Regions from separate parts of the Acidiphilium acidophilum genome, predicted to be linked through region 2. Evidence: riboswitches for the same ligand, from Rfam matches in the RefSeq annotation. Region 2 holds a riboswitch; the other holds the start of a gene.

Region 1 (15,900 bases), 1.1 Mb from region 2:
TTCCGTCAGATGGTGGTGGCCGGGATCGTCGCGGTCGATCACGACCAGTTCGGCGCCTTGTGCACCACCGAGCTGTCCGGCCCGATCCTGCGCGGTGCCGAGAGCGTGCAGTTCCGGCGGGACAAACCGGCGGAGAAGACGGTCGCGGGGCGATCGTCGCGTCCGCGCCCGCTATCCCCAGCCGGGGCGGCACCGGGGTCGGAGGCGATTTTCGAGGCGTTGCGGGCCAGGCGGAAACAGCTTGCCACCGCGCAGGGCGTTCCGGCCTATGTCATTTTCCATGATGCGACCCTGATCGCGCTGGCCTCGGTCAAGCCCCGCAGCCGGAGCGAGATGGAAGCGATTCCGGGCATGGGGCGCAGCAAGATCGAGCGCTACGGCGATGCGATCCTTGAAACTTTAGCCGGCGCACGAGAAATTGGCATTCACAAATTAACAATTTAGCTATAATCTAAGTATGACCACCGCACGAGGCCCCTTCAGGGACAGATGATGACATTGACGCCGTCCGCCGAACCGATCCATCCCCCGCAACTGCACGATCAGGCACCTGAATTTCAGGCCCGCACCACGATGGGTATGCGTGCCCTGTCGGATTACCGGGGGCAGTGGCTGTTGTTCTTTTCGCATCCGGCGGATTTCACCCCGGTCTGCGCCAGTGAGTTCATCGCCTTCGCCCGCGCCGCCGATCAGTTCGCGGCCCTCGACTGCGCGCTGCTCGCTTTGTCGGTCGACAGTCTCTATTCGCATCTCGCCTGGCTGCGGAGCATCAAGATGCAGTTCGGGGTCGAGATTCCGTTTCCGGTGATCGAGGACCCATCGATGGTGATCGCCCGGAGCTACGGCATGATCGCGCCGCATGCGCCGGATACCGCGCTGATCCGCGCGGTGTTCGTGATCGATCCGATCGGCGTGGTTCGGTCGATCCTGTGGTACCCGATGACCACGGGGCGTAATATCGATGAACTGCTCCGGCTGGTGACCGCGCTCAAGACCAGCGATGCCCATCATGTCTCGACCCCGGCGGGGTGGCGGCCCGGCGATGACGTGATCATGCCGCCGCCGCAATCGGCGGAGGGGCTTTATGCGCCCACCGGTCCGGGGCAGGATTGGTATTACCGGACCGGGCCGCTGCCCACCACGCCTGCGTTGAAGGCGAAACGGGCATGAGCGGGGTTGCGGAGCCGATCGATGTGGTCAAGGCGGCGCAGGTGCTGCGTTCGCTGGCCAATGCGGTGCGGTTGCGGATCGTGCTGTATCTGCTCCACGGCGAGCAGGCGGTGGGCGACCTTGAGTCCGCGCTTGAAATCCGCCAGCCCAATTTGTCGCAGCAACTGGCCGAATTGCGCGATGCAGGGCTGGTGACCGCGCGGCGGGATTCGCGGGCGATGATTTACAGTATCGCCGATGACGAACAGAAGCGCCTGATCGCGGCGTTGCTGGTGGGGTTCGGCGGGGAGCCTATTCAGAACGAGGCATCGCAGGCGGCACCCCCGACGCCCGCGGCGCCACCGGCGCATCGGCAGGTCGCGATGTTCGCCACCGTGGGCAAGCGGCGCTGATCAGGTCGCGGGCTGCGGGCGGGTGCGGCGGCGGAGCTCGTTCAGGGTGAAATAGCCGAGGGCGGCGGCGGGGGCGGCGGCACCGACCAGCGCGACCAGGGGCCAGCCGCCGTGGATCAGGAGCGCGCTCGCGAGTGCCGAGCCAAGCGCGCCGCCGCCGAAGAAGGCGGCCATGTAGGCGCCGTTGAGCCGGGCGCGGAGTTCGGGGGCTAGGGCGTAGATCGCGCGCTGGCCCAGGACGTTGTTGGCCTGGACGCCGAAATCGAGCGCGACGCCGGCAAGGGCCAGCAGGACCACGCTGTGGAGGTCCGCGCCGAGAGCCGAGATGCCGAACGAGGCGAGGACGAGGGCGAGGGAGACGGCGCTGCCGATCCGCCCGTAGCCGGCATCCGCGAGGCGGCCGGCGAGGGGGGCCGAGATCGCGCCGGCGGCACCGACCAGCGCGAAGACCGCGATGCCGAACTGGGTGTAGTGGAATTGTTCGGTGAGGTAGATCGGCACGGCGGTCCAGTAGAGGCTGAACACACCGAAGGCGGCGCATTGGTAGGCGGCGCGGCGGCGGAGGGTGGGTTCGGTCGCGTAGAGTTTGAACATGCTCAGGATGAGCGCGCCGTAGCGTTCGCGCGATTTGGGGACGACGCGGGGTAGTTTGCGGCGGAGGACCAGAAACAGGATCGCCATGCCCGCTGCCGAGAGGGCGAAGACGGCGCGCCAGCCGATCGTGTAGGCGATCAGGCTCGCGACCGGGCGGGCGAGCAGGATGCCGAAGACGAGGCCACCCATGACGTTGCCGACGACGCGGCCACGGGTTTTATCCGGCGTGAGGGTCGCGATCATGGGGACGAGGATTTGAACCGTGCTGGAACAGAGGCCGATCAGCAGGGCGGCGGCGAGAAAGATTGGCCAGGTCCAGGCGGCGGCGGCGAAGGCGAGGGCGATGACGGCGCCGGCGATCAGGCGGGTGCTGAGGGCGCGGTTTTCGATCAGGTCGCCGAGCGGGACCAGAAGCAGGAGGCCGGTTGCGTAGCCGAGCTGGGTGAAGGTGACCAGAAGGCTCGCGATGGATTTGGGCAGATGAAGCGAGGGGGCGATCAGGCCGACCAGCGGCTGGGCGTAATAGAGGTTGGCGACGACCGCGCCGGCGGCGATGGCGTAGAGCGCGACCAGCCCGGCCGTGGGGGCGGCTGGTTCGTTCGTCTGATTGTTCGACATGGCGTGGGATATGACCTTGTTCGCGCCGGGTTCAACCGGCGCGGGGCGCGGGCTCAGAAGATGCTGAAAACCCGGCCCAGCAGCGTCGTGGGGTGGTTTGGCTGGGCGACCGGGGTGGGGCCGTTATTGACCGGGGTGCCGAGGGCGGCGTTTTCCTGCAACTGGCGTTGTTCGGCTCCGGCGTTGAGCACGGCGTTGCCGCTTTTGGCGCTGCCGCCGAAGGACATCAGGGAGGAGATGAAGCCGGGGCTGCGGCTTTCGAGCTCGGCCTGACGGTTGACCGAGGCGCGGATGCCGGCGGGCGGGGTGGGGCCGGCGGCCTCAAGCAGGGCTTCCTGACCGGGACCCATGGTGGTGTCGCCATTGGCCAAAGCGGTTTGCGGGGCGAGGACTTCCTCGGCCTGTTTCGAGGATGAAATCTGCTGGGGCCGGGGCGCGCCGGGCTGGGGTGCGGCGAGGGTGAGGTTGGGCGGCATCGAGAGCGGGGCTTCGGTCGCGACGGAGAAGGCGTCCGGCGGGGTGACGTCGAGGCCGAAGGTTTTGGAGGCATCGCTGCACCCGGCAAGCGCGAGGGTTGCGGCCGCGAGGACGATCAGGGCGAGCGGTGCGGCTTGCTTGGTGCGATTCATGGAGCCTCTCTATCGCCGCGCGCGGAGGTGGGCAAGGGAGGGGTTGCGGTGGGGGCGGGGGTGTCCTTGCGGACCATCGATTCGATGATGAGGGTGGCGACGCCGCAGACGATCGAGGCGTCCGCGACGTTGAAGACATACCATTCGTAGGGGCCGATATGGGCCTCGATGAAATCGACCACCGCGCCGTATTCGACGCGCGAGATGATGTTGCCGATCGCGCCGCCGATGATCGCGCCGAGTGCCAGCGTGGTGGTGAGGTAGGCGGTGCGCCAGAGCCAGATCGAGAGGGCGATGACCGCGATGGCGGCGACCACGATCAGCATGAGGGTGGCGTTGTCGCCCGCGAGGATGCCGAAGGTGACGCCGTGGTTCCAGACCATCGCGAAATTGAGGACCGGCAGGATTTTGACGATGCCGCGCTCGGGGAGGTGCAGATCGTAGAGCACCCAGTATTTCGACGCCTGATCGGCGGCGAGGACCACGAGGGCCATGAGGAGTCCGGCGAGGCGGCGGTTCATTCGACGAACTCGCAGCAGCGGCGGCAGAGTGTCGGGTGGGCGGGGTTGGTTCCGACTTCCGGGAGGATTTTCCAGCAGCGGGCGCATTTGGTGCCGGGGGCGATCTCGACCTTCGGCAAGGCGCGCAGCGGGGCGGCGGTGCCGGCACCGGCTTCATCGGGCGCGACCAGGGTTTCGGCATCCGAGGTGATCAGCAGTTCCGCCCAATCGACGTTTTGCAGGGCGAGCGGGGCATCGACCGCCAAGGTGAGGGTGATTTTCGCTTGGAGGGAGGCCGCGATATCGCCGGTGCGGCGGGCGTTTTCAAGCTCGGTGTTGGCGAGTTTGCGGACGGCGCGGATCTCGGACCAGCCGGCATCGAGCGCATCGTCCCGCCAGTCCGCCGGGATGGTCGGGAATGGGGCGAGGTGGACACATTCGGCCTCGCCGAAGCGGGCGCGCCAGGCTTCGTCGGCGGTGAAGGGCAGGACCGGGGCGAGCCAGGTGGTGAGGCAGCGGTGGATGAGGTCGAGCACGGTGCGGCAGGCGCGGCGGGTTTCGCTCTGGCGGACCTGATGGCCTTCGGCATCGAGCCGGACATCGCAATAGAGGGCGTCCTTGCGGATGTCGAAATAGAAAGCCGAGAGGTCGTTGTTGCAGAATTGGTGGATGGCGGGGAACACGCCGGTCCAGTCATGGGTATCGACCGCGCGGCGGAGCATGGCGTCGAGCACCGCGAGTTTGTGGAGCATGTATTGCTCAAGCTCGGGCATGGCGGTGCGATCGAGGATTTCGGCTTGGGTGAAGCCATCGAGGCTGCCGAGCAGCCAGCGCAGGGTGTTGCGGATGCGGCGGTAGAGATCGGCCTGCTGTTTCAGGATGTCCTTGCCGATGCGCAGATCGTTATGGACATCCGCGTTCATCACCCAGAGGCGGAGGATGTCCGCGCCGTAAAGGTCGATCACTTCCTGCGGGGCGGTGACGTTGCCGAGGGATTTCGACATTTTGCGGCCCTGCTCGTCGAGCACGAAACCATCGGTGACGATGGCCTTGAACGGGGCGATGCCACGGGTGCCGACCGATTCGAGCAGGGAGGCCTGAAACCAGCCGCGATGCTGGTCCGAGCCTTCGAGGTAGAGATCGGCGGGCCAGGGCATGCCGCGGGCTTCGAGGACGAAGGCGTGGGTCGAGCCGCTTTCGAACCAGACATCGACGATGTCGAAGACCTGTTCGTAATCCTCGGGGTTGTAGGCATTGCCGAGGAAGTCGGCGGCGGGGCGGGCGTACCAGGCATCGGCCCCCTCGGCCTCGAAGATGGCGCGGGTGCGGGCGAAGATTTCGGGGTCGTTGAGGATGGATTTGTCAGTTTTGTGGACGAAGATGGCGATGGGCACGCCCCAGGCGCGCTGGCGGGAGATGCACCAGTCGGGGCGGGATTCGACCATCGAGCGGATGCGGTTGCGCCCGGCTTCGGGGACGAAGCGCGTGGCGTCGAGGGCTGCGAGGGCTTTGTCGCGGATGTGTTCGGGACCGTCCATCCGGATGAACCAGTTGGGGCGGGCGAGGTAGATCAGCGGGGCTTTGGAGCGCCAGGAATGGGGGTAGGAATGGCGGAATTCCTCGCGTTTGAGGAGGGTGCCGGTGGCGGTGAGCGCGTCGCAGACGGCGTTGGCGACTTTATAGACGTGCATTCCGGCAAAGAGGGGAACGTCTGCCGCGTAGGTGCCGTCGTCGTTCACGGTTTCGGGGACGCCAATGGCGTTTTCGCGGCAGAGGAAGAAATCGTCCTCGCCGTGGGCCGGGGCCATGTGAACAAATCCGGTGCCAGCATCCGTGGTTACGAAATCACCCGGTAGCATTCTGACATGGCCGGGAAGCCGGTCGGGGAGGCGTGCACCTTCGCCGGATTTTCCCATGATCCCCGGTAGTGGATAATTATGAGTATGAAATGGGTGCTGGCAGTGGAACGTCTTAAAGACGTCACCAGACACGCTGCCAAAACTGCGTGCATGGACGATACCGGCTGCCTTTTTGAAGCTGTCCAGTAGATCAGTGGCAACAACCAGTTCCTCACCTACTATAGCGGCAGAGCCCGGTTCAATTTCATCAACGACAATGAGATCGTATGATGCTTGGGGATTGTATGCGATTGCCTGATTACCCGGTATTGTCCATGGGGTCGTCGTCCAAATCACGATTGAAGCATTGTCCCATGGACGGCTTAACGGATATCCGCTTCCTTCATATACGGGATTCGAAATCCTGAACCGCACCCAGATCGCGGTGTCGGTTTTGTCCTGGTATTCGACTTCGGCTTCGGCGAGAGCGGTTTTTTCGACCGGGCTCCACATGACGGGGCGGAGGCCACGGTAGAGTGCGCCGTTGGCGGCGAATTTGTGGATTTCGGCGGCGATCGCGGCTTCGGAGGGGAAATCCATCGTGGCGTAGCGGTGCGCCCAGTTGCCTTCGACGCCGAGGCGTTTGAATTCGGCGGCCTGGATGTCGAGCCATTTGGCGGCGTAGGCGCGACATTCGGCGCGGAAGGCGAGGATGGGGACATCGTCCTTGTTTTTACCGGCCTTGCGGTATTGTTCCTCGATTTTCCATTCGATCGGCAGGCCGTGGCAGTCCCAGCCGGGGACGTAGTCGGCGTCGTAGCCGGCCATCTGGCGGGCGCGGTTGATGACGTCCTTATGGATTTTGTTGAGGGCGTGGCCGATGTGGAGGTTGCCGTTGGCGTAGGGCGGGCCATCATGCAGGATGAAGGGGGTGCGGCCTGCCGCATCGGCGCGGAGGCGGGCGAACAGGCCCATGGCTTCCCAGCGGGCGAGGGCTTCGGGTTCGCGTTTGGGGAGGTCGCCGCGCATCGGGAAGTCGGTGCGGGGGAGGAAGACGGTGGCGCGGTAGTCGCGCTCGGCGGGGACGTCGTTCATGTCAGGCTCCGGCAGGGAGGGAGGGTGAGTTGGAGGACCCGGCCCTTAGTGCAGGGCCGGGCGGATAATTCGCCGGGCGGTCCGTCTTTCCATGGGAGGTATATGCGAGGGTGGGGGCGTGGCGGTCAAGTCGGGTGGGTTTCGAGGGATCAATATGTTGCGATATCGTAACGATATGGGCGTGTCTGGAGGCGGCGGGTTTGAGGGTTTTTAATCGTCGGGGCGGGCGTGGGCGTGCGGACAGATGGTCGGGGCGCGCATGAGGTGAAGTCGCGCGCGTGGTTGCGGGGTGGGCGGGTGATGCCGGGCGGTGCTGTGCGGTGCGGGTGCGACGGCGTGCGGGTGCGCCGGACCGGATGGGCATGGGCGCGGCGAGCGCGGGTGCGATGGGGTTGTCGTTGCTGGCGCGGTAGGCTGCGAGGTGGCGGCAGGTGAGGCGGAGCACGCCGGTCGTCAGGTTGCCGTCAGGGTATTGCGCCGCGAGAACCGCGAGGAGCCCTTCGAGGATCTCGATGATCCGGCCGATCACATCGGCATGGGTAAGAGGGTGAGACGGCGCATTGCTGGACACGCACCCTATTCATCACAGGGGGTGGGGGGTGAGAAAGTGGGCAATAGGAAGGAAGCACTACTTTTTTGAAAAAAAGTAGCAAAAAACTTTCGCTCCTCCGGGCACGGGCGTTTCAGAGCGCACGGACCCAGATTCAAGAAAGTTTTTTGGTTCTTTTTTGCAAAAAAGAACCCTTCTTTTCCCTTGCCTTCCCTAACAATGGGTCACGCCGCGAGAGCGGCGCGGATAGCATCGAGGGCGGCTTCGGCCTGGGTGGCGTCGGGGCCGCCGGCCTGGGCCATGTCGGGGCGGCCGCCGCCGCCTTTGCCGCCGAGGGCTTCGGCGGCGGCGCGGACGAGGGTGACGGCGTTGTGGGTTTTGGTGAGGTCTTCGGAGACGCCGATGACGATGCTGGCCTTGCCTTCGGCGGTGGAGATGACGGCGGCGATGCCGGAGCCCATCGATTTGAGGATGGAATCGGCGATGGATTTGAGGTCGCGGGGGGCGACGTCGCCGAGGTTGCGGGCGGCGAGTTTGATGCCGGCGATATCTTCGATGGCGGCGGCGCTGGCTCCGGTTGCGAGTTTGCGCTGGAGTTCGGCGATCTGGCGTTCGAGGCGTTTGCGGTCGTCGAGCAGGGCGTTGAGGCGGGTGGGGAGTTCGGTGGCGGGGATTTTGAGGGTGGCGGCGGCGGTGGCGAGGAGGTCCGCGTCGGTTTCGATGGCGGTGAGGGCGGCGCTGCCGGTGACGGCTTCGATGCGGCGGATGCCGGCGGCGACGCCGGATTCGGCGAGGATGCGGAAGGCGCCGATATCGCCGGTGCGGGTGACGTGGGTGCCGCCGCAGAGTTCGATGGAGTAGGCGGATTTGGTGGCATCGCCTTTGCCCATGGCGACGACGCGGACTTCATCGCCGTATTTTTCGCCGAACAGGGCCATGGCGCCGCGTTTGACCGCTTCATCCGGTGTCATGAGGCGGGTTTCGACTTCGGTGTTTTCGCGGATGCGGGCGTTGACCGCGCGTTCGACGGTGCGGAGTTCGTCGGGCGTGATCGGGCGGGGTTGGGAGATGTCGAAACGGAGGCGGTCGGGGGCGTTGAGGCTGCCTTTCTGGGTGACGTGGGGGCCGAGTTCCTGGCGGAGGGCTTCGTGCAGGAGGTGGGTGGCGGAGTGGTGGGCGCGGATGGCGGTGCGGCGGGTGTGGTCGATGGTGGCGTGGATGGTCTGATCGAGGGTGGCGGTGCCGGATTCGACGATGCCGTAATGGATGAAGAGGTCGCCGGCTTTTTTCTGGGTGTCGGTGATGCGGATGAGGAGGTTTTCGGCGGTGAGGGTGCCGGTATCGCCGACCTGGCCGCCGGATTCGGCGTAGAACGGGGTCTGGTTGAGGATGATCGCGACGGATTGGCCGGTTGTGGCGGTGGGGGCGGGTTGGCCATCGACGATGAGGGCGGTGATGGTGGCATCCGAATCTTCCATCGAATAGCCGAGGAATTCGGAGGCGCCGAGGGTTTCCTTGAGGTCGAACCAGATGGTTTCGGTGGCGGCATCGCCGCTGCCGGCCCAGGCGGCGCGGGCGCGGGCGCGTTGTTCGGCCATGGCGGTGTCGAAGCCGGGGCGATCGAGGGTGCGGTTCTGTTCGCGCAGGGCGTCTTCGGTGAGGTCGAGCGGGAAGCCGAACGTATCGTAGAGTTTGAAGGCGACCGCGCCGGGGAGCGGGGCGGTGGCGCCGAGGCGGGCGACTTCATCGTCGAGCAGCGCGAGGCCGCGTTCGAGCATGGTCGCGAATTTGCTTTCCTCAAGTTTGAGGGTTTCGACGATGAGGGGTTCGGCGCGGGGGAGTTCGGGGTAGGCGACGCCCATCTGGCGGATCAGGGCGGGGACGAGGCGGTAGATGAAGGGGTCGCGCTGGCCGAGCATGTGGGCGTGGCGCATGGCGCGGCGCATGATGCGGCGGAGGACGTAGCCGCGGCCTTCGTTGGAGGGGAGCACGCCATCCGCGATGACGAAGGCGGTGGCGCGGAGGTGGTCGGCGATGACGCGATGGCTGGTTTTGTGGGGACCGTCCGGGTCGGTGCCGGAGGCTTCGGCGGAGGCGAGGATGAGGGCGCGCAGGGTATCGGTGTCGTAATTGTCGTGCTTGCCCTGCATGATCGCGGCGAAACGTTCGAGGCCCATGCCGGTGTCGATCGAGGGGCGGGGGAGCGGGGTGAGGGTTTTTGCGGCGTCCTCGACGTATTGCATGAAGACGAGGTTCCAGATTTCGATGAACCGGTCGCCGTCTTCCTCGGGGCTGCCGGGCGGGCCGCCGGCGATGTGGGGGCCGTGATCGTAGAAGATTTCGGAGGACGGGCCGCAGGGGCCGATATCGGCCATGCGCCAGAAATTATCGTCGGTTTTGATGCGGATGATGCGGTCTTCGGGGAGGCCCGCGATTTTGCGCCAGAGGGAGGCGGCTTCGTCGTCCGAGTGATAGACGGTGACGAGGAGGCGGTCTTTCGGGAGGGCGAAATCGCGGGTCAGGAGGGTCCAGGCGTGGGTGATCGCCTGTTCCTTGAAATAATCGCCGAAGGAGAAATTGCCGAGCATTTCGAAGAAGGTGTGGTGGCGGGCGGTGTAGCCGACATTGTCGAGATCGTTGTGCTTGCCGCCGGCGCGGACGCATTTCTGGGCGGAGGTGGCGCGGAGATAGTCGCGGCGTTCCTGGCCGGTGAAGACGTTCTTGAACGGGACCATGCCGGAGTTGACGAACATCAGGGTGGGGTCGTTGCGCGGGACCAGCGGGGCGCTGGGGACGATTTCGTGGCCGTTGCGGGCGAAATAGTCGAGGAAGGTCGCGCGGATGTCGTTACTGGAGGTCATGGAGTGGCCGGATATCCCTGAAATCGGAGGTGGAGTACCGCATACCGCTTCATGGCTTCGCTGTCATCTTGCCGCGGGCGGGGTTGGGGCATAGTATCGGGCAAGATGGTCCTTTCGCGAGAAAGGTGAATAGGGAACGTGGTGCGGGGCGACCCCAGGCCACGGCTGCCCCCGCAACTGTAAGCGGCGTGGTTTTCATCATGATGCCACTGGGGACCGGTTTGGTTTCCGGGAAGGCGATGGGGACCGGGGATTTCGATGATCCCGACGCTGCGAGCCAGGAGACCTGCCATCGCCGGGCCGGAGGTGTTTCCGGTTCGGGCTGTCCGTGTCCCGGGCGGGGTGTCCTGTGGGCAACGACGCGTGAAAACGTCGTCTTTCGGTCCTGCGCGCGGGGTCGGGACGGTCAGTGATCTGCCGTGTGAGAATGTCCGGAGGTCCGATGAGCGCGCGTGTTCCCTGTTTTCATGTTTGTGTGACGTGCCGGGCGGGGCTGCCGCTGGAGCCGGGCGGGGTGCCGATGGGGGCGCTGCTGCATGAGGCGATGGCGGCGCTGGGCGGGCCGGTGGAACTGCGCGGGGTTGAGTGCCTCGCCACGTGCGAGCGCGGGTGTGCGGCGACGATTTCGATGCCGGGGAAGTGGACGTATCTGCTGGGCGGGTTGCGGCCGGAGATGGCGGGGGATCTGCTGGATTATGCGCGGTCGTTCGCGGCCTCGAAGACCGGGACGATCATGCCGTCGCGGCGGGCGGAATCGCTGAAGGACATGATACTGGCGCGGTTTCCGGCTTACGACATTTCATATCAGGAGGCGGCGGAATGAGTGCGACCACGACGGCGAAGGTTCCGGCGACGATCATCACCGGGTTTCTGGGCGCGGGGAAGACGACGCTGGTGCGGCATTTGCTGGCGCATGCGGGGGGGCGGCGGATTGCGATCATTGTCAATGAGTTCGGGACGCTGGGGATCGATCGCGAGACGCTGAGGAGTTGCGGGATCGAAGGGTGTGCTGAGGAGGATATCGTGGAGCTGGCGAACGGGTGCCTGTGCTGCACGGTGGCGGATGATTTCATTCCGACGATGATGGCGCTGCTCGATCGGGCGGTGCCGCCGGAGCATATCGTTATCGAGACGTCGGGGCTGGCGCTGCCGAAGCCGCTGCTCAAGGCGTTCACCTGGCCGGGGATCGGGACGCGGGTGACGGTGGATGGGGTGATCGCGGTGGTGGACGGGCCGGCGGTGCTGGCGGGGCGGTTTGCCGATGATCCGGCGGCGGTGGCGGCGCAGCGGGCGGCGGACCCTTCGGTGGATCATGATAATCCGCTGGCGGAGGTTTACGAGGATCAGCTGCGGGCGGCGGATCTGGTCGTGGTGAACAAGCAGGATCTGTTGACCGAGGTCGAGCTGACGCGGGTGCGTGCCGAGATCGAGGCGGCGGTGCCGCGCGGGGTGAAGCTGGTGACGGCGCGGGAGGGGCGGCTCGATCCGCTGGTCGTGCTGGGGATCGGGGCGGCGGCGGAGGATGATCTGGCGGCGCGGCCTTCGCATCACGATGCCGAGGATGGCGCGCATGAGCACGATGATTTCGACAGTTTCACGGTGAGCGTGGCGCCGGTGACGTCGGCGGATGCGCTGGTCGGGCGGTTGCGGGCGGTGGCGGCGGCGCATGACATTCTGCGGATCAAGGGGTTCGTACCGGTGATGGGGCGGAGCATGCGGCTGGCGGTGCAGGGGGTGGGGACGCGGTTCGGCCATCATTTCGATCGGGTCTGGGGACCGGGCGAGGGGCATGACGGGGCGGTGGTGGTGATCGGGCGGACCGGGATGGACCGGGCGGCGATTATTGCGGCGATCGCGGGCTGAGCGATGCATCTGCTGGTCCGCGAGACGGCGACGCTGGATGAGGAGGCGCAGGCGGTCGATCTGGGCCAGAGCCCGGCGGATCTGGTGTTTCTGTCGTTTTCCGATGCGGATCTGGGGGCGATGGCGGATGCGTGGCGGGGGATGGCGGTGCGGCCGGGGTTGCGGCTCGCGAATCTGGTGCGGCTGCGCCATCCGCTTTCGGTGGATTTATATGTCGAGCAGGTGATCGCGCGGGCGAAATGCGTGGTGGTGCGGATTCTCGGGGGGGTGGAATACTGGCGCTACGGGGTCGAGGAGGTGGCGTCGTGCTGTGCGGCGCGGGGGATTGCGCTGGTGATGCTCGAAGGGGACGGGCGGGTGGATGCGCGGCTGGCTGCGGTGGGGGCGGTGGATGGCGCGATCCGGGGGCGGCTTGCGGATTATCTGCGGATCGGCGGGCCTGCGAATTGCGCGGCGGCGCTGGGGGTGATGGCGCATCTGGCCGGGGTGGGGGACGCGGTGCAGGCGGCACCGGCTCAGTTGGCGCAGGCGGGGGTGTGGCGGGAAGCGGCGGATGCGGTGGCGGTGGTGGTGTTCTATCGGTCGCATCTGCTGGCCGGGGATGTCGAGCCGGTGGAGGCGCTGCTGGCGGCGCTGGCGGCGCGGGGGATGCCGGCGGAAGCGTGGTTCGTGGCGAGTTTGAAAGATGCGGAGTCGGCGCGGTTCGTGCGGGAGCGGCTGGCGCGGGTCGCGCCGCTGGTGGTGCTGAATGCGACCGGGTTTTCGGCGCGCGACGAGGCGGGATCGCCGCTGGATGCGGCGGGGGTGAGCGTGTTGCAGGTGATTTTGTCCGGGCAGTTCATCGAGGCGTGGCGGGCGGGGTTTCGCGGGGTTTCGCAGGCCGATCTGGCGATGCAGGTGGCGCTGCCGGAGCTGGATGGGCGGCTGTCGACCACGGCGATCTCGTTCAAGGCCGAGGCGGAGACGCTGGCGGGGCTTGAGTTTTCGCGGGTGGTCAACCGGGCGGATGCTGAGGGCGTGGCGCTGGCGGCGGATCGGGCGGCGGGGTGGGTGCGGCTCGCGCAAAGGACGGCGGGGGAGCGGCGGATCGGGCTGATCGTTTCGGATTATCCGGGGGTTGGCGGGGCGGCATCGGGGCAGGTGGCTCATGCGGTGGGGCTGGATAGTTTCGCGAGTCTGCAGGAGATTCTGACGCGGTTGGCGGCGGCGGGGTATCGGTGCGGGAGGGTTGCGGCGGCGGGGCTCGCCGAGGCGTTGGGCCGGGGCCCGGGTGTGCGGTTTCTGACCTGTGCGGAGTATCGGCGGTTGTTTGCGGATCTGCCGGGGTCGGTGCGGGCGCGGATGATCGAGGTCTGGGGTGATCCGGCGGATCGGGTCGGGGATTTTGAGGCGCGGCTGGTGCGGTGCGGGGCTGCCGTGATTGCGGTGCAGCCGGATCGGGGCGGGGTTGACCGGAAGGCGGGGTATCACGATGCGGATTGCCCGCCCTGCCATGAGTATATCGCGTTTTATTTGTGGTTGCGCCTGATCGAGGGCGTGGATGCGGTGGTGCATATGGGCACGCATGGCACGCTGGAATGGTTGCCGGGCAAGGCGGCGGCGGGGGCGGCGGATTGTTTTCCGGTGGCGCTGATGCGGGGGGTGCCGGTGATCTATCCGTTCATCGTGAACAATCCGGGCGAGGCGGCGGCGGCGAAGCGGCGGCTGGGGGCGGTGACGATCGGGCATCTGACCCCGCCGCTCATTGCCGCGGGGCCGACTTCGGGCGGTGCGTTGGAACGGCTGATCGATGAATACGCCGCGGCGGACGGGCTGGATCGGCGGCGGGCGGCGGGGTTGCGCCGGGAGATTATCGAGCGCGCGGGGGCAGCCGGGTTGCTGGCGGAATGCGGGGTGGCGGCGGATGCGCCCGAGGATGTCGCCCTCGCACGGCTCGATGCGTATTTGTGCGACGTCAAGGAGTTGCAGATCAGGGACGGGCTGCACGTGTTCGGCCAGGCCCCGGCGGGACGGGAGGCGATGCTGGCGGGGCTGATCGCGAGTTGCCCGGAGGTTGGGGCGGGGGTGCTGGCGGATCGGCTGGATCGGTCCGGCGCGGCGGAGATGGCGGCGCTGCTGGCGGCGCTGGACGGGCGCTTCGTCGAGCCGGGGCCGGCAGGGGCGCCGACGCGGGGGCGGGCGGATGTGCTGCCGACCGGGCGGAACCTGACCACGCTCGATCCCCGGCTGTTGCCGACCCGTGCGGCGATGGGGTTGGCCGCGAAGGCGGCGCGGGTGGTGCTCGACCGGCATCGTCAGGAGCAGGGCGAGGATTTGCGCTGCGTGGTGATCGATCTGTGGGGGAGTGCGAGCCTGCGGACCGGGGGCGAGGATTTCGCGCTGGCGCTGGTGCTGATGGGGGTGGCGCCGGTGTGGGATGAGGGATCGGGGCGGGTGAGCGGGTTCGAAATGGTGCCGCTGGCCGCGATGGATCGGCCCCGGGTGGATGTGACGCTGCGGATTTCCGGCCTGTTTCGCGATGCGTTCGAGATGCAGATCGCGCTGTTCGATGCGGCGGTGCGGGCGGTGGCGGCGCGGGACGAGGCGGGGGACTGGAACCCGCTGGCGGCGGCGGCGCGCGGGCTCGAAGGCGAGGCGCTGCGGCGGGCGACGGCGCGGGTGTTCGGTGCGGCACCGGGGGATTACGGCGTCGCGGTCGGGGATTTGCTGGCGCGGGGCGGCTGGGACGGGCGGGACGATCTGGGGCGGGCGTATCTGGCGGCCTCGTCGAGCGCCTACGGGCTCGGGTTGGACGGGGTTGCGGATGCGGCGGGGTTTGGTGCGCGCGTCGCGGCGGCGGGGGCGTTCGTGCATCAGCAGGATCATGCCGGGACCGATATTCTGGAGAGTTCGGAATATGCGGCGCATGAGGGCGGGTTTGCCGCTGCCGCCGCGCTGCTGGGGGCGGAGACGGCGTTGTATCACGTGGATACCTCGCAGCCGGAGACGCCGCGCGCGCGGCTGGTGGCCGAGGAGGTCGCGCGGGTGGTGCGGGGGCGGCTGGCCAATCCGCGCTGGATCGCGGGGATGATGCGGCACGGGTATCGCGGGGCCTCGGAGATTGCGCGGGGGGTCGAGGGATTGCACGGGTTTGCGGCGACCATGCCGGAGCGATTCGATGCGCAGTTCGATCTGGCATTCGGGGCGATTCTGGGGGATGCGGCGGTCGCGGCGTTTCTGGAGGCGGAGAATCCGGCGACGCGGGCGGCGATTGCGGGGCGGTTTGCCGAGGCGTTGCGGCGCGGCTGGTGGCATCCGCGCCGCAACGATGTCGCGGCATTGCTCGCGGGCGTGCTGTGACGCGGCGGGGGTGGTGCCCGAGTCTCGCGACGCCGATGCCGGCGGCGGATGGGCTGCTGGTGCGGGTAAGGCCGGTTTTCGGGCGGATCGATGCCGGAGCGGCGCGGCAGGTTGCGGCGGCGGCGGCGGCGCATGGCAATGGGCTGATCGACCTGACCCAGCGGGGGAATTTGCAGTTTCGCGGGTTTGATTTGGGCTCGGCGGCGTCGTTTGCGGCGATCGTGGGCGGGCTTGGGGTCGATCAGCCGGTAGGGACGCCGGGGTTGATGGTCTCGCCGTTGCTCGGGGTCGATCCGGCGGCGGCACCGGAGGCCGGGGCGCTGGCGGGGGAGATTGCGGCGGTTGTGGCGGGGATGACCGGGTTGGAAGGACCGGCGGAGAAATTTTCGGTGTCGTTCGATGCGGGGGGCGTGATCGGACTGGGGTCGGTCGGTGCGGATATCGCGATCAG
Region 2 (15,900 bases):
CCGACACGGTCTCGTCACCGCCCTTGCCGATGAACCGCCAGTTTCGGTCGATCCCCGGGCGGGTGTAGACGATGCATTCATGGGCGAGCAGATCCTGCGGCGATTGCGGCGTGCCCCGTGCCGCGAGATAGGCGGGGCTGGCCACCAGCACCGACGCGGCGCTGCCGATGGTGCGCGTGATCACGCTGGTCTGGGTTGCCTCCGCGATGGAAATCACGAGGTCGAGCCCTTCCTCGACCAGATCGAACGCGCCGTCGCGCATTTTCAGGTCGAGCGACATTTCCGGATAGCGGGCAAAGAATTCGGGCAGACGGGCTGCGAGATACATGCCCACCGAGGTCGGCACGCCGACCCGGACCTGCCCGGTCGGGGTCCGGCGCGCGATGCCGACGCTGGCCTGGGCCGCATCCATCGCCTCGACCACCGCGCGCGCGTGTTCGAGATAGATCTGCCCGTCCTCGGTGAGGGAGAGCCGGCGGGTGGTTCGCTGGATCAGCCGGACTCCGAGCTGGTCTTCCAGTGTGGCGACCTGACGCGAGATCACCGGCTGGGAGGTGTTGAAATCGCGCGCCACGGCTGAAAACGACCCGCGTTCCGCGACACGGACGAACGTGTTGAGCAGGCTTAACTGGTCCATCGATGAGACTTTCGGGATTTATAACGAGCGGTGCATGAGATAAATCGTTTTTTAGTTTAACCGACAGCGTCCGATATGAATATATGTCATTCGTCATGGCGGTTTCCGGATTTTCCCAGTTGCGTGCGTCGGCGACCGCCCTTGCGGGCGATCTGCCGCGCGACCTCTGGTTCGCGCTGCGCACCGCGGCGGCGGCGTTGCTGTCGCTCTATGTCGCGATGGCGTTGGATCTCGGAACGCCGCACTGGGCCGCGTGGACCGTGCTCACCGTCAGTCTGCCCTCGATCGATCAGGCGCTGCTGAAATCGTTTCACCGGATGATCGGCACGCTGGTCGGGGCGGCGGTCGGGGTGCTGTTCATTGCGCTGTTCGCGCAGGCCCCGCTGCTGTTCGACCTCGCCATGGTGCTCTGGGCGGCGCTGTGCGTGTATCTCGGTACCAAGGCGCGCCAGTATGAAACCTATGCGCTGGCGCTGACCTGGCTGACCACCGGGATCATCGCCTATGGCAGCATCGCCGATCCGGCGGGGGCCTTTACCGTGGCGATCACCCGGACCGCCGAAGTGACGATCGGGGTGGTGTGTGCCGGGCTGGCCACGGTGATTTTTGCAGGCCATCGCGCCGGGAGAGCCACCCAGGCTGACTCGCCGGTGCCGGGGCAGGCGCGGCGGAACGCGCTGCGGGCGGCATTGGCGATCGGACTGGCCAGCCTGTACTGGTATGGTTCGGAATGGGAAAACGGGCCCGATTTCGTGCTGATGTCGGGCGCGGCGGTGACGCTGTTTGCGGCGCATCCGAGTAAATTATCGGCGACGCTCGGGCTGCTGCGGGGCTTTCTGCTCGGCACCGGCCTTGGACTGTTCGTGCGGTTCGCGCTGTTCACCCAGGGGGCCGGGTTCGGCGTCGAGGCGCTGATGCTGCTGCCGTTTCTGGTGCTCGGCGGGCTCGGCGTGGCCGATCCGCGCACCCAGGGGCCGGCGACCGGCTATAATCTCGCGTTCATTCTGGCGGCCGATCCCTCCAACAGCCTCAATTTCGATCTGGGCAGCGCGCTGAATACCGATTTCGCGATGATGGCCGGGGTGCTGGTCTCGGTGGCGGCGTTTCTCGGCTTCGTGCCGATCCGTGAACTCGTGCGGCGGCCGACATGAGTATTCTGCCGCCACTGGCCGAATTTTCCGTGTTCGGTATCGGGATCGAGCCGGCGGTGCCGATGCTGCTGCTCGCCGTGCTGGTCACCGACCTTCTGCGCCGTCTGCTTGCACGGGCCGGGGTGGACCGGATGGTCTGGAACTGGCCACTTTTCATACTGTCAATGTTCGGATGCGTCGCGGCGGGACTGATCCTCGCGATGCCTTCGATCTGATCGGAAACCACGATGCTCGATTTTCTTCATCGCGAGACGATTCCGGGGCCGCAGGTTATGGCGGCGCTCTCTCAGCCCGCAGCCGCCGCGCCGCCGCGCCCTTACAAACCGCTGTTTTCGGTTCTGGCGACGCTGATCGTGGTGATTGCCGCGATCTGGCTCGCCGTGCTGGCATGGCACCGCTATGACGCCACGCCCTGGACCCGCGATGCGCGGGTGCGGGCCTATGCGGTTGCGGTCGCGCCGCAGATTTCCGGCCCGATCGTCTCCGTTGCGGTCCATGCCAATCAGATCGTCCACAAGGGCGAGGTTCTGATGAGGATCGATCCGGCCGATTTCATCAACGCGGTTGCCGAGGCGCAGGCGGCGCTGGCCTCGGATGAAGCGATCGCGCGGATGAAGGCGGCGGATGCGTCCCGGCGTGCGCGCCTGCCTTCGATTGCCGTTTCCGCCGAATCCCAGGGCAACACCGCGGCGGCGGCGGCGGCAGCCGAGGCGGCGGTTGCGGGGGACAAGGCGCGGCTTGCGCAGGCTCTGCTCAACCTGAAACGCACCGTGGTGCATGCGCCGGTGACCGGCACGATCACCAACCTCACCCTGCACGCCGGCGATTACGCGCATGCGGGCACGCCGGCGATCACGCTGGTCGACGAACATGATATCTGGGTGACCGCCTATTTCGAGGAGACCGAATTGCCGATGATCCATCCGGGCGCGGCGGCGACCATTCGGTTACTCGCCGACCCCGACCAGGTGTTGCACGGTACCGTGCAGGGGATCGGGCGCGGGATTTCGGTGACCGATGCGCAGAATTCGGCGGGCGGGCTTCCTGTGGTTAACCCGGTCTATTCCTGGGTGCGGCTGTCGCAGCGAATTCCGGTGCATATCGCGCTTGGCAGGGTGCCGGCGGATCTGTTTCTGGCGGCGGGAATGACCGCGACGGTGCGGATCGTGCCGCATCGTGCCCACCGGTAAGCCCCCAACGAAAAAAGCCCCGCATCGGGTGATGCGGGGCTCGGTCCGGTCAGCGGGATCGGTCAGGCGGCCAGTTTCTGGCTGTCCTGCTCGATGGTCGGCACCGGCGCCGGGGCGCTGGTGATCGCGATCCGGCGCGGCTTCAGCGCTTCGGGGATGACGCGCTTCAACGCGACATGGAGCAGGCCGTTTTCGAGCGATGCGCCTTCGACCACCATGTGATCGGCCAGCGCGAAGCGACGTTCGAACGCCCGGGCCGCAATGCCGCGATACAGGGTTTCACCCTTCGGCGACTCGTTGCCGATTTTGCCGGCGATGATGAGGTTGTTTTCCTTCACCGTCATTTCGATATCCTCGGCGCGGAAGCCGGCGACCGCCATGGTCAGCCGATAGTTTTCGGCGCTGAGCTTCTCGATGTTGTAGGGCGGATAGGATGTCGCGCTCGCATCGGGCACCGCATCGAGCAGTTGCTGGAGCCGGTCGAAACCGATCGCGGAGCGAAACAGGGGAGAGAAATCGAGAGTCATGTAAACCTCCTCAAAAAGCAAGGTCGTGTGGCGGATTGTCACGATGACCAACCCGTGGTGATGCCCGTAAAGCTCCCGAGGAACTTCCGGACGCTGAAGGACCCAATGGCATCCTTCGGTTCGATATTAAGGAAAGGCAGGGGAGGTGTTCAAGAGGGTTTCGGCCCGCCGCGCCGATTTTTCCCCCAGCGCAAAACGCCGCGACCTGCAGGGCAGATCGCGGCGGGCCGAAACGGGCAGGAAAGGCGCTTACTTGGTGCGCGCGCCGATGCTGGCGAAGCGCTTGTTGAACTTGGCGACCTGACCGCCGGTATCCATGACCCGGTGCTGGCCGGTCCATGCCGGATGGGATTTGGGATCGATGTCGAGGCGTAGCGTATCCCCCGCCTTTCCGTAGCACGACCGGGTGGTGTAGGCGGTGCCATCGGTCATGATGATGTTGATCTCGTGATATTCGGGGTGGATATTCGCTTTCATCGTACTCTCCTGGGGCGACCGATGCCGACCGGTCATTCGGCGGGTCGCTTAACCCGGCGCGGTCCTGAAGGCAAGCGGCCCCAGCCATGCGACCCGGCGAGGCAGCACCTCCGGCACCGTCATCCGACCGGTTCGGCCACCACGGGGACCCGGCGGAAGGCGCTGGTGAGCTGGCCCAGCAACGTGCCGATCCGCCGGGGGGCGAGAAGGGCGAGCGTGCCCAGGAAGACCGATGCGGCGATGATGCCGCCCACCGCGAGTTGGCTGAACATGGCGACGATGCCCAGCCCGGATTGCTGCACCAGAACCGGCACCAGGGCGGCGGCTGCCACCCGCGCCGCGATCAGGGCGATGAACGGCGCGGTGAACAGCCGCAGCAAGGGCCAGGCGGGTCGGCCGATCCCGATCGAGAGAGCCGGCAGCAACAGGATCGCGGTCAGAAGGCCACGGGCCGCAAGGGTCCAGGCCAGGATCAACAATCCTTCGGGTGCGGCGAACCACGCGGCCAGTGCCGTACTCGCGGCATTGATCGCGGCGAATACGGAAACCAGCACGGGCCGGCGCAGGGCGGTGAGCATGGGGTTGACGAAGGCGTAGACTGCCGCCGCGGGAACGATCAGGCTGAGCGCGGCGAATACCGGGGCGGAGCTGGCCCATCGCACCCCGAACATCAGCACCACGACCGGTTTCGCCACCGCCCCCGCGACCGCCGCTGCCGCCAGCGACCCGATCGCAAGGACATCCACCAGCGAGCGCGCGACCGCGAAACGGCGATCCGGATCGTCGCGGACCGCAACGAAGACCGGGAGGAACACTTTGCTCGCGGGAAAAACCGTGAGCTCGCGCAGAACCTCGGCGAGGCGCTGGGCGATCCGGAACTCGCCAACGGCGGCCACCGGCATGCGGATGCCGATGAGAACGACATAGCCGGTCGCGGCCACGTAATCGACGAAGGCGGCCCCCATCATCGGGATATTGAACCGCAAGGCCCGCCCGATCGCGGCGAGCGAGGGAAACGCCGGCGGGTACCAGCGCGCGGTGATCGAGGCGGCGGCGGCGTAGAAGGTGATGCCGACGATCCGCTGGGCGATCAGCGCATCGAGCCCGCGACCGGAAAACACCAGCGCCAAAGCGACCGTGCCGCCGAGAATCGTCGAGCCCAGCGACATCAGGCTGAGCGCCCGGAAGCCGAAATTCTGCACCAGCCGCGCCGAGGGCACCACCAGGAAGGTTCCGAGGATAATATTGACCGACAGAACGCGCGTGACCCATGACAGCGCGGGGGCACCATAGGCGCGTGCCAGAACCGGGGCCGCGACGAACAGCAAGCCAGCGATTGCAGCGGCGAGAATAAACTGGGCCCAGAATGCGCCGGCTTCCACCGTCCGGTCACCGGGGGAGGCAACCACCTGTTCCCCCGAGCCGCCTGTGGTGATCATGCGCCCGATTTCCGAGAGTGCGGAGGCGATGGCGATCAGCCCGACATCGGCGAGCGTGATATGGCGGACCAGAATGGCGAGCACGGCGAACCCGATGCTGCGCTCCCCTACCGCGGTGGCGAAATTCCAGGCCGCGCCGTGAGCCGCGCCGCGCCGCAAGCTCATGCCCGCGCCCTCATGAGCCCGACACCCTTGAATTGTGCCCGTTGTGCTGGACGGTCATGCGGTTGTACCGGTCTGCATGAACGGAATATAACAATTTATTCAAGTTTGGCGATGGCCCGGCGTTATCTTCCGCAACCCGCTCTTTACGAACCGCCCCACCGTCACTAGAACCGCCCCTGCATACGCCGTGTACCCCGGCGGAGGGGTGGCCGAGTGGCCGAAGGCGGCGGTTTGCTAAACCGTTAGACGGGTTAAACCGTCTCGTGGGTTCGAATCCCATCCCCTCCGCCATCCTTACAATCAGCAACGTGTGGCAGCAGTTTCTCGCTGTTTTTGGTCGCGTGCTCGCAAAGCACCGTGACGCCGGCGGTTCATTGCGGCGGTCAGCGGCTCCGGGTTTCCCCGGAACCGTGCCGATGGGCTACCATGACGGCCCGGGACGCGCGCCCGACCAGCCATTGCCGAAAAACGGACAGCAACTCCAAGCGGAAAACGGCCCGCCATAGCCGCCGAACGGCCCGAAACGGGGCATCCGGAAGTTGACGCCGCCCATGTTCCATGGCCCGCCATATCCGTTCCATGGTCCCCCGCCATAGCCCGACCACGGCGATGACCGGCCCATCGGCGCGCCATATTCGGACCACGGCGTTCCGTAGCCGGGAAACGGCGCTCCATAACCCGGCATGGGTGATCCGTACCCCGGAAAGGGCGATCCCATACCCATCGGCATACCGTATCCCGGCATTGGTGATTCCATGCCCATGGGTGACCCGTATCCTGGAAAGGGTGATCCCATCCCCATCGGCATGCCGTACCCCGGCATTGGTGATCCCATGCCCATCGGCATGCCATAACCCGGCATTGGTGATCCCATGCCCATCGGCATGCCATAACCCGGCATTGGCGATCCCATACCCATCGGCATGCCGTACCCTGGAAAAGGACTGAACGATTGTGCCCGCGCCGATGCCGGAAGGGCCATTACGGCCAGACCCGTCGCAATGAAACAGGCCGATAGACCTCGTGTCACCCTCATCCAACCCATATGTCACCTCGCCGTCTGCCGGCATTATTTATGTTTCAAGGACGTATCGACATGTCGTGAGCGCGAACCGGACGGTTTGATGTCCGGCGGTCTCACGGATCGATTTAAGGGGTGGCGCGCGTTTCGTGTCAATCTTAAACAGTCCTTCCCGCCTCCCGGGGAGCCAGATACCGCATCGTGAACAAAACATCGCTCGTGCATCGAATTTTTGCTGGACAGTGCAGGACGCAGTTGTTACTCACACGCCATCGTTTCATTCTTGCAGGAGGGTTGAGTGTTGGCAGTTGATCATTCGCCCTTCGGGATGACGAAAACCGGAACGACGCGCGGCCATTTCACCGCCTGATCTGTCGGCTCCGTCTACCCCCTTCCCAGCCTGATTTCCGCCGCTGACTCGCGGTGCCTCGATGTTGAAAGGTCGTCGCCCTGACCGGCGGCGGATCGTCGCATGTTGGCCTTCCTTTATCTGCCGATCCTTATCGTTGCCGTCGTCGCGATCGCTCACGGGGTCGTTGCGGTGCTGTTGCATCGGGAAAATCGCCGCAACGCCCTGCCTGCGGTGCCTGCGACGCCTGCGGTGAACCGGCGCAGTTTCCAGCCGCGCGTCATCGCGGGCGGGGGCGCCGCGGCCGATGCGCCGCGCACTGCCCCACGGCCGATGCTGTATCTGGTCGGGGCGGATGATTGAAATCATCAGCGCCCGGCCAGCCGCACGGTTACCCCACCTCAAGCTCGTCCAGCCGGCTCATCCGGTACACCACCACCGAAACCACCCAGGCCACGACGAAAATTCCGATGATCCCGAACCCCAGCAGCCCGAAATGCCCGTTCAGCCCCGCCACCGGACCCCAGAACCAGCCGCGCAGGCCGAATTCCGTGCCGATCAGCCCGAGGGTTTCCACGCCGCCTATCAGCAGCGCGATCGCGACCGAAACCAGGGTGATCGTCAGGTTATAGTAGAGTTTGCGGATCGGCTTGACGAAGGCCCAGCCATAGGCGCCCAGCATCAGGACCCCGTCCGTCGTGTCGATCAGTGACATTCCCGCCGAAAACAGCGCGGGAAACGCGAGGATCGACCACACCGGCATTCCTTTGCCGGTCTCGGCCGCAGCCACCGTCAACAGGCTGACCTCGGTTGCGGTGTCGAAGCCGAGGCCGAACAGAAACCCCACCCCCAGCATCTGCCAGCTATGTTCGATCAGCAGGAACAGCGGCCGCAGCAGCCGCGCGATCAGTCCCCGGCTGTTCAACAGGACGTTGAAATCATCCTCGTCATAGGCACCGCCCGCCTTCACGTGCCGAAAGATCCGGTAGGTCGAACGCGCGATCATCAGGTTCATGATCGCCATCACCAGCAGGAACACGCCGGAGACCACCGTGCCGACGATCCCGGCCAAATCGTTGAACCGGTCGAACCGGCCGGAAACCTGCATCACCGTTACCGCGACGATCAGCGTGCCGATGAACAGCACCGCCGAATGCCCGATCGAGAAGAAAAACCCCACCGCGACCGGGCGCTTGCCCTCCTGCATCAGCTTGCGCGTCACGTTGTCGATCGCGGCGATATGATCGGCATCCACGGCGTGACGCAGCCCGAACCCGTAGGCGAGCAAGGCGGTTCCCATCAGGATCGGGCGATCACGGAACGCGATCAGCGCGTAGGCCGCCGCCGCCAGATTGAACGCGATCAGGAACAGATAAATGCCGCTCACCTTGGCCCGCACATCGGTGCCCTGATCGCGGAAAATCCGTCGCAGCGTTTCGATCATCATCGTCATCCGCCTCCGGAACACCCCGCCCGGCGGCATGGTTGGCGCGACGAGGGCAGGTCTCCTGGCTCGCGGTTGCCGCACCCGGCCGACGCCGGATGCATCATCGCCGGTCCTGCCTTCCCGAACCCCTCGGCTCAGTGACCCGTCGCCAGATCATGGCGAACGGACGGACCGCCGACTGACCGCTGACAGTTGCGGGGGCAGCTACCGACTTGCCCCCGAACCACTGGTTCCGCCGGAGCGCACGATATTCCCTTTTCACCCGCTCGCACGGGACCATCGACCAGCCGACCCTAGCACGAAGCGCGCCCGGCGCCACAGGAGAACATCACCCATGCCGCACTGCGGTAGCGCCGTGCGGTGGTGCGTCGTATAGGTGGTTCATCGAATAAAAAAGGGGATTACCGATGACCGCAGCTCATCCCGCCACAACCCGCGTCACCGCCATGCCGGGCGATGGTATCGGCCCTGAGGTCTTCGAGGCGACAAGACGCATTTTCGAGGCGGCGGGAGCGCCGATCGAGTGGGAGATCGCCGAGGCCGGTGCCGAAGTCTTCAGGAAGGGCATCCCTTCCGGCGCGCCACGCGAAACCCTCGACAGTATCGCGAAAAATCGCCTCGCGCTGAAAGGCCCGCTGGAAACCCCGGTCGGCTATGGCGCGAAATCGGCCAACGTCACGCTGCGCAAGCATTTCGAACTCTACGCCAATATCCGCCCGGTCCGCGAACTGCCCGGCATCAAGACCCCCTTCACCGGGCGGGGCATCGACATGGTCATCGTCCGTGAAAACGTCGAGGACGTCTATGCCGGCATCGAGCACATGCAGACGCCCGATGTCGCGCAGTGCCTCAAACTCATGACCCGCCCGGGCTGCGAGCGCATCATCCGCGCCGCCTTCGGCCTCGCTCTCGCGGAGGACCGCAGGAAAGTCACCTGCGCCACCAAGGCAAATATCATGAAGCTCACCGAGGGCATGATGAAACGGGTGTTCGAAGCGGTCGGTCCCGAATATCCCGCCATCGCGCAGGACCACATCATCATCGACAATTGCGCCCATCAACTCGTGATTGCCCCCGAGCAATTCGACGTCATCGTGACATCGAACATGAACGGCGACATCATTTCCGACCTTGCCGCCGGACTGGTCGGCGGGCTCGGCATCGCGCCTTCCGCCAATCTCGGCGACCATGCCGCGATCTTCGAGGCGGTCCACGGTTCGGCGCCGCAGATCGCCGGCAAGGGCCTTGCCAATCCCACCGCCCTGCTCTCCGCCGCGATCATGATGCTCCGCCACATCGGGGCGTTCGAGGTCGCCGCCACGATCGAGCAGGCGCTGTTCATCACCCTCGCCGAAGGCGAAAACCTCACCGGCGATCTTTCGCCGCGCGGCCACGGTGTCGGCACCGAGAAATTCGTGGGTCAGGTGATCGCCAATCTGGGCCGCACCAGCAATCTGCCGTCCCGTGAGTATCGCCCGCTGAAACTCACCCCGTGGCCCAACCTGACCGCACATACCGAGCCGAAATCGCGCGAACTCCTCGGGATCGACGTGTTTATCGAAACCGAACTCTCTGCCGCCGAACTCGGCCATTCGCTCACCGCCATCGCGGAAGGCACCGCGCTGCGGCTGGAATCGATCTCCAATCGCGGGGTTCAGGTGTGGCCTTCGACCGGAGGGCAGACCTTCCTGGTCGATCATTTCGATTGCCGGTTCATGCTGCTCACCCCCGCCGAGGGCAATCCGCCCCAGGGCATCGCCGACCTCGTTGGCCGGATCGGCCAGAAACACTCGTGGATGCATGTCGAAAAACTGCAGCGGTTCGACGGGAAGGATGCGTTCGAGCGACCGCAGGGCGAAGGATAGTTGCAGAAGTCGATCAGTGTCCCGACAATATTCGGTGTACGTTCCTAAATATTTGTAACCGCCTCGTGCATTGCTTCGGCGCCGCTTCGGCCCGAACTATTGCGCCACGATCAGCATTGGTCAGGGCCGACTTACCCCTTTCCTTTCGGATCTCGTCGCCCGGGGCGGAACTCTTCCGGGATCACCGCAATTTGCGGAACAACAACCAACGAGGAGAACCATCATGGCCGAAGCCAGTCACAAACAAGCCGCCAAAGCTCACGAAGACGCTGCCAAGGCTCACCACACCGCAGCCGAGCATCATGGCAAGGGCGATCACAAGACGGGTGCGGAACATTCGCAGAAGGCGCATACTCATTCGGAGAGCGCGCACAAGCATTCGACCGAAGCTCACAAGAAATCCGGCCAACACGCCAAAGGCTGATTGATAACGACGCGTGACCGAAGGCCGTCCGGGGCAATCCCGGGCGGCTTTTACTTGAACAGCCGCTGCCGCGTTATCCGTCCGGCGACCAGCCACCCGATCATCGAGGCGAGACCCGAAACGACGCCGCCCCACACGATGTCGGTGATCGCGAGTGCCACCGTCCAGTGCTTCAGCGTCGCGAGATTGGTCAGATCGTACAGCCCGTAGGTGAAGACCCCGAACGCCGCCCCGTAAATCAGTGCCGAACTGACCCGCCCGCTGGCGCGCGCGCGCGGCATCACGAACACCATCAAACCGAGCACCTGCAACAAATACACCGCGATCGCCGGCACCGGTTTGAACCCGGCCAGCATGATGTCGCCGAGCGTCTCCCGATAGATCGCCGAACTGGTGAGGGTGAGCCACACCGCATCGATCAGCAGATAGGCGATCAATGTCGCCAGATAGAGTCCCAAGCGTCCGCGCATAACTGATCCATGATGTTCCCCTCCTGCATATGGCGCGGTCCTGCCCGCCGCAAGTTGTTGCGACCCTTCGCAACCCCCTGATCGGCGGGATACCTCGATCGGGTCGATCAACTCCCTGTTAATCTCAATGTTTTAACGTGCGTTGCTGATAAATTGGTGGCACGTCAGCTTGGAACAGCATTTTGTTCGCTTCGGGAGACTAACGATGGCATTTTCACGGCGTTTCATGCTTGATGCCGGGGTCAAGGCAACGATCAGCCTGCCGCTCTGGATGCAATCGGCACTGGCCCGCGCCGCCGGACCTGACCGCGCGGCGATGATCACGCCCGCCGCCTATCGCGAAGCCACGCGCAATCGCCTCGTCATGATCGATCCCGGCCATGGCGGTCGCGATCCCGGCTGCATCGGCAATGGCAATCTCTACGAAAAGGACATCGCCCTTTCCGCCGCGTGGGATCTGCGCCATGCGCTCGAACGGGGCGGGTACGAGGTCCGCATGACCCGGGCGAGGGATATTTTCATCCCCCTGCAGACACGGGTCGATATCGCGGAAAAGCACAAGGCCGCCCTGTTTCTCTCGATGCACGCCAATTCGGTGGCTCCCAATACCACGGTGCGCGGTGCCAGCGTCTATACCTTCTCCAACCGGGCGTCGGACCCGCTCGCCGCCAAAATCGCCGGTCTGGAAAACAGTGTCGAGCGGATTTCCAACCCGACATTCCGGGGGGTTTCGCCGCAGGTCGGGCGCATCCTGTTCAGCCTGATGGCGCACAGCACCAAGGTGGAATCCCTGTTGCTGCAACGGAAAATGGTTGGCGCGCTCGCCCGCAATGTCGACATGCTGCAAAACCCCGCCCGCCACGCGACCTTCGCGGTGCTGCAATCATCCGCGATCCCGAGCGTTCTGGTCGAAACCGCCTTCCTGTCCAACCCGGAGGACGAAGCGGCATTACGGACCAATGCGTTCCGCCAGCGTATCGCGGGGTCGATGAAAGCGGCGGTCGATGCCTGGTTCCTCGCCAAGCAGCACGCCGTCGCCAACCTTTAACCTGTGTCATGCTCAAGCGTCGCCGCGTAACCCTTGGCCTTGGCGGTTTCGTCTGGCTCGCCACCACCCGGCTCGGCGTGGCCAATAACCCCGCGAGCCGTCAGGATGCCCAGTATCAGGCGGCGCCGGGCCCCGGCGGTGCCGATTGCGCGACATGCCAGTTCTATCTGCCCGCGCCGAACCCGGCTCTGCCGGGACGCTGTCAATTGATCGCCGGGCCGGTCGGCCCACGCGGCTATTGCGATTTCTACGCCCCGCGCTGAACCGCCGCGCGCGTGGATGTGAACGAAATACGCGGAGATCCCGCTGGATTTTTCGCCGAAGGCCGCCAATTCTCTGTAAAGTCCGTCAACCCTCGATAGGAGCGTGCGCCATGATCCGTTCTGGATTGTCCCTGATCGCTGCGGCGGTGGCCCTGCCGGCCATCAGCTTCGCCGCCGCCCCCGCTGCCCCGCAGGCGGTGCTGGTTCCGGTGGTTTTCGCCCCTGTGCCCCAGCCCATGCCGATGCTGATGCCGGCGGCCTTTTTCCAGCAGATCGCCCAGATGCAGCAACAGATGCAGCAGCAGATGGCGATGCTGCAGCGCATCGCCTTCGCGCCGCTGCCGCTGCCCACGAGCTTCGCCCCGGGTGCGCTGCCCGGCGGCATGATGCAGGTTTCGATGGTCAGCGTCGGTGGACCCGGCGGCGTCTGCAGCGAGCAGATGCAGATCATCCCCGGCCCGAACGGGCAGACCCGGGTTTTCGTCCGCCGCAGCGGCAATGCCTGCGCGCCGTTGCCGACCGCGCTTGGTAAAGCACCGGGGCAGACGCTCGCGCCGGTGCCCGCCGCACCGGCCCGGCCGGCGAATGCGCTGCCGCCGCCCTCCAAACTACTTTTTGCCGATTATCCGGTTCCGGCTGCCGCTCATCCCGTTCGTCAGGGCTGAAGCATAGCCGTGCCGGTGGCGCGGGGGCGATTTGCGCCCCCGGCCTTGCCGGAACCGCAACGGCCCGATAGTAGGGATCGCCAAGGTTCGCAAACCGGCAAGGATGCACCATGGCTCCCATGAATTCCACTACCCAGCCCCGCGGCTTGGCGCGCATTGTTGAGGCTTTTGCCTTTGACGATGTCCTGCTGGTCCCCGCCTATTCCGAGGTTCTGCCGAGTGCGGTCAGCACCGAAACGCGGCTGACCCGCAGCATCCGGCTCAACATTCCGCTCATTTCGGCGGCGATGGATACCGTCACCGAAGCGCAGATGGCGATCGCCATGGCCCAGCAGGGTGGTATCGGGGTGGTTCACAAGAACCTGACCATCGAGGAGCAGGCCGATCAGGTCCGTCAGGTGAAAAAATTCGAGAGCGGCATGGTGGTCAACCCGCTCACCATCCACCCCGATCAGACGCTGGCGGACGCTCAGGGGTTGATGGCGCAGTACCGGATTTCCGGGGTCCCTGTGGTCGAGCGCGAGACCAAGCGCCTCGTCGGTATCCTGACCCATCGCGATGTCCGGTTCGCGACCGATCCCGGCTCGAAAGTCTACGAATTGATGACCCGCGAGAATCTGGTCACGGCACCTGCCGATGTCGGCCCGGAAATGGCGCGGCACCTGCTGCACAGGCACCGGATCGAGAAGCTGCTGGTGGTGGATGAAGCCTATCGCTGCGTCGGGCTGATCACGGTCAAGGATATGGACAAGGCCGAAACCCATCCGCTCGCCAACAAGGACGAATTCGGCCGTCTGCGCGTCGCCGCCGCGACCGGTGTGGGCGAGGATGGCGCGGCCCGGGCCGATGCGCTGATCGCCGCCGGGGTCGATGTCATCGTGGTCGATACCGCCCATGGCCACTCCCAGGGCGTGATGCGCGCGGTGAGCCGGATCAAGGAACGATCGAATGCGGTGCAGATCGTCGCAGGCAATGTCGCTACCCCCGAAGCCGCCGCCGCGCTGATCGAGGCGGGGGCTGATTCGATCAAGATCGGCATCGGCCCCGGCAGTATCTGCACCACCCGTGTGGTTGCGGGCGTCGGTGTGCCGCAATTCTCCGCCGTGATGGAAACCGCCGCCGCCTGCCACGACGCCGATGTGCCGGCGATCGCCGATGGCGGGGTCCGGACCTCGGGCGACATGGTCAAGGCGCTCGCCGCCGGGGCCGACTGCGTCATGGTCGGCTCCCTGCTCGCCGGGACCGACGAGGCCCCCGGCGAAGTGTTTCTCTATCAGGGCCGCTCCTACAAATCCTATCGCGGCATGGGCAGCCTCGGCGCAATGGCGCGCGGCTCCGCCGATCGCTATTTCCAGCAGGATATCAAGGACAATCTGAAACTGGTCCCCGAAGGCATCGAAGGGCGGGTCGGTTACAAAGGCCCGACTTCGGCGGTGGTGCACCAACTGGTCGGCGGCCTGCGCGCCGGCATGGGCTACACCGGCTGTGCCACGATCGGCGAACTTCAGACCAAGGCAACCTTCCGCCGGATCACCGGGGCCGGGCTGCGCGAAAGCCATGTTCATGACGTGGCGATCACGCGCGAAGCGCCGAATTATCGGCAGGATTGAGGGTGATGGCAGGAAGGGAAGGGGAAGGCTTCATTTTTGAAAAAAAGAAGCAAAAAACTTTTGGTGGTTTGGGCCTCGGGCGGTTTCGTCGGCACAGTCCCGGCGAATCAGAGTTTTTTTGTTTCTTTTTTTACAAAAAAAGAAGTGCTTCCGTCCTTGATTTAGGTCTTTCGGCTTGACCCCCGCAGGCCGCCTGCAAGCCGCGATCGAATTGCTCGGCGCGATCGAGGCCGATCGTCGTCCTGCCGATGCGGTTGCCAATGAATTCCTGCGTACCCGCCGGTTCATCGGCGGTGGCGATCGGCGTGATATCGGCGAGACGGTCTGGGGCGTGCTGCGCGCCCGCCGCCGGCTCGGCTGGTGGATCGAGCGGGTCGGGGCGACGCCGACGCCGCGTCTGATGGTGCTGGCATTGATGGTGCTCAACGGGATCACCGTGCATCGTGCCGCCGCCGAATTCGGCGGCTCACGCTTCGCGCCGCCCGCGCTGGAGGATGAGGAGCGGCGGGTGCTCGAACAGCTCGACAAGCACACGCTCGATCATCCGAACATGGGCGAGGGGGTGCGGCTGGAAATGCCGGATTTCGTGGTCCCGCTGCTGCGCGCGCGGTTCGGCGACCGGCTGGAGGCGGAATCGGCCGCGCTGATGCAGCCGGCCCCGCTCGATCTGCGGGTCAATCTGCTGAAGACCACCCGCGAGGAGGCGACCGGCCTGCTCGCCAAGGCGAAGCTGAAGGCGGAGCCGACCCGACTCAGCCCCTGGGGCCTGCGGCTCGCCCCGCGCCAGAGCGTGACGACGAGCCAGCCGTTCCGTGACGGGCTGGTCGAAATTCAGGACGAAGGCAGCCAGCTCGTCGGACTTCTGGCCCAGGCCCAACCCGGCATGCGGGTGGCGGATTTCTGCGCCGGTGCCGGGGGTAAAACCCTGGCGCTCGCGATGACGATGGAAAACAAGGGCCATATCGTCGCCTGCGACGTGTCGCCCGCGCGGCTCGATGGCGCGATCAAGCGCCTCCGCCGCGCCGGGGTGCACAATGCCGAGCGCCATCTGCTCGAACCCGGTGATAAATGGACCAAGCGGCAGGGCGGTAAATTCGATGTCGTGCTGGTCGATGCGCCATGCACCGGCACCGGCACCTGGCGGCGCAACCC

The links. A riboswitch is a leader RNA that binds a small molecule or an ion and turns the genes downstream of it on or off. The one in region 2 is predicted to bind cobalamin.
Region 1: it holds a riboswitch for cobalamin, as region 2 does, so the genes downstream of both, SIL87_RS10030 (DUF1636 domain-containing protein) here and SIL87_RS04665 (HoxN/HupN/NixA family nickel/cobalt transporter) in region 2, are expected to answer to the same signal.

Annotation. Positions count from the first base shown of each region.
Region 1 covers NZ_JAWXYB010000018.1:1,551,506-1,567,405, forward strand. The annotation lists gene recQ (DNA helicase RecQ) at 1-444, shown strand, start outside; gene SIL87_RS09990 (peroxiredoxin) at 493-1,170, shown strand; gene SIL87_RS09995 (ArsR/SmtB family transcription factor) at 1,167-1,562, shown strand; gene SIL87_RS10000 (MFS transporter) at 1,563-2,774, opposite strand; gene SIL87_RS10005 (DUF3035 domain-containing protein) at 2,828-3,403, opposite strand; gene lspA (signal peptidase II) at 3,400-3,924, opposite strand; gene ileS (isoleucine--tRNA ligase) at 3,921-6,836, opposite strand; gene SIL87_RS10020 (hypothetical protein) at 6,838-7,407, opposite strand; gene alaS (alanine--tRNA ligase) at 7,611-10,247, opposite strand; cobalamin riboswitch at 10,337-10,553, shown strand; gene SIL87_RS10030 (DUF1636 domain-containing protein) at 10,690-11,070, shown strand; gene cobW (cobalamin biosynthesis protein CobW) at 11,067-12,110, shown strand; gene cobN (cobaltochelatase subunit CobN) at 12,114-15,449, shown strand; gene SIL87_RS10045 (hypothetical protein) at 15,398-15,900, shown strand, end outside.
Region 2 covers NZ_JAWXYB010000018.1:416,160-432,059, forward strand. The annotation lists gene SIL87_RS04615 (LysR family transcriptional regulator) at 1-637, opposite strand, end outside; gene SIL87_RS04620 (FUSC family protein) at 721-1,788, shown strand; gene SIL87_RS04625 (DUF1656 domain-containing protein) at 1,785-2,003, shown strand; gene SIL87_RS04630 (HlyD family secretion protein) at 2,016-2,978, shown strand; gene SIL87_RS04635 (Hsp20 family protein) at 3,041-3,505, opposite strand; gene rpmE (50S ribosomal protein L31) at 3,755-3,982, opposite strand; gene SIL87_RS04645 (oligosaccharide flippase family protein) at 4,102-5,586, opposite strand; tRNA gene SIL87_RS04650 (tRNA-Ser) at 5,786-5,877, shown strand; gene SIL87_RS04655 (hypothetical protein) at 6,008-6,271, opposite strand; gene SIL87_RS04660 (hypothetical protein) at 7,080-7,319, shown strand; gene SIL87_RS04665 (HoxN/HupN/NixA family nickel/cobalt transporter) at 7,348-8,403, opposite strand; cobalamin riboswitch at 8,438-8,699, opposite strand; gene SIL87_RS04670 (NADP-dependent isocitrate dehydrogenase) at 8,811-10,268, shown strand; gene SIL87_RS04675 (hypothetical protein) at 10,492-10,692, shown strand; gene SIL87_RS04680 (DUF2177 family protein) at 10,743-11,162, opposite strand; gene SIL87_RS04685 (N-acetylmuramoyl-L-alanine amidase family protein) at 11,368-12,210, shown strand; gene SIL87_RS04690 (hypothetical protein) at 12,219-12,473, shown strand; gene SIL87_RS04695 (hypothetical protein) at 12,584-13,138, shown strand; gene guaB (IMP dehydrogenase) at 13,249-14,748, shown strand; gene SIL87_RS04705 (hypothetical protein) at 14,754-14,927, shown strand; gene SIL87_RS04710 (RsmB/NOP family class I SAM-dependent RNA methyltransferase) at 14,924-15,900, shown strand, end outside.